DNA from 2 places in the Paenibacillus sp. EKM10P genome. Region 2 is predicted to be linked to the other one. Evidence: predicted binding sites of a transcription regulator. Region 2 holds the regulator's gene; the other holds the start of a gene.

Region 1 (3,231 bases), 160 kb from region 2:
AGCTTACATCCCGGCGAATAATATCCTGTTGTCCATAATCTGTAATTTCGGAAGTTTCCTGCAACTGGAAGATTTCCGTGCATAGGTTCGACATCTTGACTTGGCCCACGTTTTTAAGAGCATGCGCCTGATTTGCGTTACTTTTGTTCATAATATATGGATAGCCAGACTCCAACTGAATCATGGCAATTTTCGTCAGCATATCACGTGCGCTCATCGCTATTTTTTTCTTCACTCGATCGTCAGCGAGCAGCGTATCGTACATTTCATCCAGATCCATGTCGTCCAAATGTGTTCCATAAGCCTTAAACACACTATAAGGTGCAAATACATGCAGCGGTTCATTATCCTGTGCCAGCTTGTAAAAGCGGTTCGGCACCAGCAATCCGATCGAAAGTGTCTTGAGACGTACTCTTTCATCAGCATTGATTTTTTTACTATCCAGGAACTCCAGTACGTCCCATCCGAAAATGTTGTAATAGGCAGCGCCAGAGCCTTTACGTTGACCCATTTGATCTGCGTAGGAGAAACCATCTTCCATCAGCTTCAGCACAGGCATAATGCCTTTTGCTGCGCCTTCAACACCTTTAATCGCCTCGCCGCGTGACCGCAGTTTCGACAGGTTAACTGCAACACCGCCGCCAATTTTGGACAATTGCATGCAAGTGTTCAATACATAGTTGATTGAGTTCAGAGAGTCATCCATTTCGAGCAAGAAGCAGGACACCAATTCCCCACGGCGGCTTTTGCCAGCGTTCAGGAAGGTTGGTGTAGCTGGCTGAAGACGTTGCTCCATCATCGAGCGGGACAACAGGCGCGCCGTATCGGCGTTACCGCGTCCCAAATGCAGGGCGACAGCAGCCACCCGGTCAGGGTAGTGTTCCAGATAGACTTTACGGTCGTTACTCTTCATTGCATAATCAGTATAAAACTTGGATGCTGCCATATAGGAAGGGAATTTAAAATTATAGCTATGAGTGATATGGAAAATATCATTAATTTCATCAGCTGTATAGCTGTTATAGAAATTTTCGTAATAATCATTCTCAATCATATACAGCACTTGAGCAGCTGTGTCAGCAAACTTCAAACTCCGTTCTTGAACTTCCTTCATAAATTCTGCTACAGCCTCTTGGTCCTTTTCCAATTGGAAAAAGCCGTCTGTATCGCGTTTCATCAACATGTTGTTCAATTCAATATGCCGCAACTCGGCTCACCTCCTGTTTAAAACGCTCCACATCTCCGAACGTTCCAGATAATTCAAATTTGCTAATCACGGGGACATTATAATGGTCGGCAATCAAATCCGCACTTTTGGCAAATTTCTCACCCCAGTTACGGTTGCCGCTTGCAGCTACACCAACAAGGTTTTGTGCATTTTTTTTCAAAAATGAAGATACCCTCTCAGGTATCTGCCCAAACCCGGTTGTATATGTAATGAGTACGTAAGGTTCTTCTATAGTCATTTGCTCCTCAATCTGAACCGCCGGAAGCTTGAGCTTGTTTATAAATCTTTTTACATTGCCGGTCTTGGAATCATAAGCAATCAGCATGGTGTGCAACCTCCTTAACAATTAACGAAAAAAAGAAAACGGCATTGCCAAGAGACCCATCATAGCTGTTCATAGCTGTAATCCCTTGCTGGCTGCGCCATTTAAGATTTTTGACTCTATATTTACATGTATTTTCATACCTTTATCTTCAAGATATCGGGCATAAATACGTTTTTTACACTATATTTAGAGTACATTTTCTATTTTATATCTATATATAGTTTTGTCAATCGGTCTAGAGAGGCTCAGAGGACCCAGATCGGGTGTAAGTCCAAGCAGGGTGCGGAAAAGAGCGAAAGAACTTTTTTTTCGTAAGTATGTTAAAAAAGTATTGGAGTTTTTTAAGCTGAGGATGTACGATTTGTCAATGGGCAATAGAATGGAAAATTTACATTTTACTGTAGAAAGGATGAAGCAAATGGGAAGTGGTTTTATGGCATTTCAACCGTTTAGTATTATCTTTTTTGTCGTGTTTGGACTCATTGCTTTTGTAATCATTATGGGAATTGTCAAATCGATAAGTGCAGGTCTTTCCAATCAAGCAGCCGAACAGGTCCAACGTTCTTGCAAGGTTGTGGATAAGCGAACGAGAGTGCGTGGGGGATCAGGCAATTTTTCAGCTTCGACCGATTACTATATCACCTTTGAATTTGACAGGGGGGAGCGTAAGGAGCTGGAGGTGAAGGATACGGACTTCGGAATGATTGTAATCGGGGATCGCGGGGAGGTTCATTATAAAGGTACACGGTTCCTGGAGTTTGTGAGATTAATGGGAGCGTAAAAGGGGGACAGGGTGATAGAGTATTACCAGAACCAATACATAATAGGGAGGAAGCTGACGATGCCACATATCATTGGAGCACGAATTGTATTAAGAGAGTACCGTCAGGAGGATATACCTGATATCCGAAGATGGGTTAATGACCCGGCAATCACACATGGATTAAGCGACGTATTTATCTATCCGCATTCACAGGCTAATAGTGAATCTTTTGTACAGATGATGATTGACGGCAACTCTGAGATCAAGGGCTTTGTCATTGCACATAAAGATACACTGGACTATATTGGACAACTCGATTTATTCAAAATCAACTGGGTAAATCGGCACGCCACCCTTGGTATTGTAATCGGGCGCGACGGTGATCTGGGCAAAGGATATGGGCGGGAAGCGATACGATTGATACAAAAATTTGCATTTCATTCACTGAATCTGCATCGGCTGGAGCTGGAGGTGTATGCGTTCAATGAACGTGCATATCGTTGCTATCTGGCATGTGGCTTTAAGGAGGAAGGCCGACTACGAGAAAAGCTATTCAGGGAAGGACAGTACTATGACATCATTCAGATGGGGATGTTGCGAAGTGAATATGAGGCTGTAGAGCAAGCGAAGGAGCCCTGAAAGTGAGGCCACATAAGCTATTTTACTCCGTCAGTTTTCTTCAATTTTTTATGAGTGAAATCACGGGGACTACACTCATCCTATTTCTGTTAGCTAAAGGACTTTCTCTGCAAAGTGCAAACTTCTTGCTGGTTGTATTCTTTGTAAGTACTTTTCTGTTTGAAATACCAACAGGAGCTATTGCGGACAAGTATGGAAGAAAAATTTCTGTTGTTCTGGGGCTTTGTTGTTTTCTAGTCTACAGTGTGTTGTTCGTTTGGGTAGATCACATGTGGC
Region 2 (3,231 bases):
ATTACTGATTATGATGGGTATATTGAAGCTGTTATGAGGTGAAGAGCATGAATATCGGATTAACCGGAGGGATCGCTACCGGAAAAAGCACCGTGTCGGCTCTTTTGGTCGCCAAGGGTGCGCTGCTGATCGACGCAGATGCCATTGCCCGGGAAGTTATGCTTCCGGGGCATCCGGTGCTGGCGGCGGTCATACAGCATTTTGGACAAGCTATAGTAAACACTGACGGAACCCTGCACCGCAAAAGACTGGGAGAGATTGTATTCAGAGATCCTGTACAGCGACAGGCACTTAACGATATTACGCATCCTGCTATTCGTGAGGAAATGCGTCTGCGCATGGAAGCTTATGAACGGGAGCAGCCGGACAAGCTTGTTTTGGCAGATATCCCGTTAATGTATGAGTCTGGGCTGGAGAGCCTGTACGAGGAAATTATGGTTGTATATGTACCACGTGATGTTCAGCTCCGACGTCTGATGCTCAGAGACGGTCTGACAGAAGAGCAAGCCGAGCTTCGTTTGTCCGCACAAATGGATATCGAGCAGAAAAAAAATTTAGCTGATATTGTTATTGATAATAGCGGAACACAGTCTGAGACGCAGATGCAAATTGATCAGTTTTGGCAGCGAAAGGGACTTGCATGAACATTTTACGTAAGAAAAGAGTCCTGCTCATTTTGTTTGTCGGATTTGTCCTGATTCTGTTCCTCAACTCGAATTGGATGTCCTGGTTTTACCCGATTCAATATAAGGATGAGATTCGGCAGTATTCACAGACCTATGAAGTGGACCCATTTTTGGTGGCGTCTATTATCCGTGTGGAAACAAATTTTAAAACCAGCAAGCAGTCACACAAGGGGGCGCTGGGGCTTATGCAGATTATGCCGAACACAGCCAATTGGATTATGGAGAGTGCCCAGATTCAGAAGGTCCCGCTGGATAGTGTCAAGCACGAGCCCGGCACCAATATTGAGCTGGGGACCTGGTATCTGCATAACCTGTCTATGAAGTTTCAGGATAATCCTGTGGTCATCGTAGCGGCTTATAATGCTGGTCCAGGTAAAGTTCAGGAATGGCTAGATCAGGGGGTGTGGGATGGCAAAGAAGAGTCCATTAAGCAAATCCCTTTTGGTGAGACACGGCATTATGTACAGCGAGTCATCTATTACTACAGGCAATATACAAAAATTTATAATGAGTTTTAAGGGACAGGTTAATGACAACATGAGCCTTTTCGCTTTAAAATGAAAAAAAGCGCAGGACAGGCTGTTTTTAGCAGCCTATCCCTACACTTTTTCGTATTACTTCTTCATTATTACCGAGATTATTGGTATTGTCCTGCCAATTGTTGTTCGGCGATCGTTACGAGGCGTTTTGTGATGTAGCCCCCGATCGAACCGTTCTCATAGGAAGTCATGTTACCTTGGTATCCATCTTGAGGAATGCTGATACCCAGCTCTTGAGCGATTTCATATTTCATTTGCTCCAGAGCACCGGAGGATCTGCTGACTACCAGGTTGTTGGAGTTGCCATTGTTTCCTTGTGCCATTGTTGTTCACCTCCTCGCGACGTGGTAAACATATTATGATCCGTTTCGACAAAATTATTACTAAAAAGCTTCGGGAATTTATTGGAAAAAGGAAGTGATGAGATTATGAAGTGCCCGTATTGCGCTTACAACGGCACGAAAGTGTTGGATTCGCGACCAGCGAATGATAATAAGTCCATCCGACGCCGCCGCGAATGCGAACAGTGTGCCAGGCGTTTTACCACCTTTGAAATGGTGGAAGAGACCCCACTGATGGTCATCAAAAAAGATGGCAGCCGTGAAGAGTTTAGCCGTGATAAAATGCTGCGCGGTCTCATTCGAGCCTGTGAGAAGCGTCCAGTATCAGTCGAGCAGCTCGATCTGATTGTATCTCAGGTGGAGAACGCCATTCGCAACACGGCAGCCACAGAGGTGGATAGCCAGCAGATTGGTGAGCTGGTCATGGAACAGCTCTATCCTGTGGATGAAGTGGCCTACGTACGCTTTGCGTCCGTCTATCGGCAGTTCAAAGACATCAATATGTTTATGAAGGAACTGAAAACACTGTTATCCAAAGATACAGACAGCGACTGATCGCTGACTGTATCTTTTTAGGGCCGTGGCGGGAAGATGTTAATATTTTTTTTATAAAAGTATTGACACAGGGTCGAATATTTTATATGATATAGAAGTCGCTTGAAACGTTAATTAACTTACATGAGACGGGGCCTTAGCTCAGCTGGGAGAGCGCATCGCTGGCAGCGATGAGGTCAGGGGTTCGATCCCCCTAGGCTCCACCATAATTTTATATGGACTCTTAGCTCAGTTGGTAGAGCAGTTGACTCTTAATCAATTGGTCCAGGGTTCGAGTCCCTGAGAGTCCATCCTTTAAAAAAACGGCAGAAATGCCGTTTTTTTGCTGTTTATATATCTATTCCCGGTCTAATAGAGTATACAGCAGTTTCAAGCTTAATGCTGACTAACAAAATCGGCGAGAATTTGTAGATAATCATCACTCACCAATTGTCTGGGGGCAAATACGGCGGTTAAGAAGGTTAGGGACTTGGAATGCGTGATGTACTCATTCATCATGGAATGGTCAACTTTTGGCAAATGAATGACAGACAGCAGCTCTGGAGATATCTTTTGGCGATATACTCGCTCGGTGTCTTTTACATCTACGTTCATATCTTTCCCAGCCAGAACCAAGAGTACAGGAGATTTAAAGTAGCTTAATTCTTCCGTAGAATCAGAACGAAAATTTTTGCCTATAAAGCTCCATCTTTCTTTGGAAATGATATCGTTAGGACTGGCTATGCTTAGGTATTCTTCATAGGAAGCATGATTTTTCAGTAATTGTAGAACCTTATGGTCGTAGTCCAGTCTCTTTTTAATTTGCTGCGGGCTAGCTCCTTCTTGTTCCAACTCTTTTTTTGTGTTAAATCGCCCTTGTGTAATCCAATTCACAGCCGGCGATACAAGGATGCTGAATGCAATATCATGCTCCTCTTTAACGATTTTCGGAATGACCCAGCCTGCTTGACTGGCTCCCCAAAGGCCGATTTTGTGCTTATCAATCATCGGTAAGGTTTTGGCCCAGTCAACTGCATATCGAATCTCCTGTGCCCGGTCCTCCATACTTTGCTCCAGCCAATCGCCTGGAGCGCGGTTAATACCGGGCTTATTCAGGGATAAGGAAGCATA

The links. Region 2 encodes NrdR, which represses ribonucleotide reductase genes. Its sites were predicted from a motif close to AACACNATATATNGTGTT; they were not measured.
Region 1: nrdI (class Ib ribonucleoside-diphosphate reductase assembly flavoprotein NrdI) is a predicted target of NrdR. The motif match lies at 1,730-1,747, and genes of this name have one in related genera.

What each region holds. Positions count from the first base shown of each region.
Region 1 covers NZ_JAALET010000001.1:985,251-988,481, forward strand. Annotated here, with positions in the region: gene nrdE (class 1b ribonucleoside-diphosphate reductase subunit alpha) at 1-1,207, opposite strand, end outside; gene nrdI (class Ib ribonucleoside-diphosphate reductase assembly flavoprotein NrdI) at 1,194-1,553, opposite strand; gene HFE01_RS04580 (DUF2500 domain-containing protein) at 1,972-2,334, shown strand; gene HFE01_RS04585 (GNAT family N-acetyltransferase) at 2,395-2,955, shown strand; gene HFE01_RS04590 (MFS transporter) at 2,958-3,231, shown strand, end outside.
Region 2 covers NZ_JAALET010000001.1:825,889-829,119, forward strand. Annotated here, with positions in the region: gene HFE01_RS03755 (MntP/YtaF family protein) at 1-37, shown strand, start outside; gene coaE (dephospho-CoA kinase) at 48-644, shown strand; gene HFE01_RS03765 (lytic transglycosylase domain-containing protein) at 641-1,204, shown strand; gene HFE01_RS03770 (alpha/beta-type small acid-soluble spore protein) at 1,324-1,548, opposite strand; gene nrdR (transcriptional regulator NrdR) at 1,654-2,121, shown strand; tRNA gene HFE01_RS03780 (tRNA-Ala) at 2,252-2,327, shown strand; tRNA gene HFE01_RS03785 (tRNA-Lys) at 2,339-2,411, shown strand; gene HFE01_RS03790 (alpha/beta hydrolase family protein) at 2,497-3,231, opposite strand, start outside.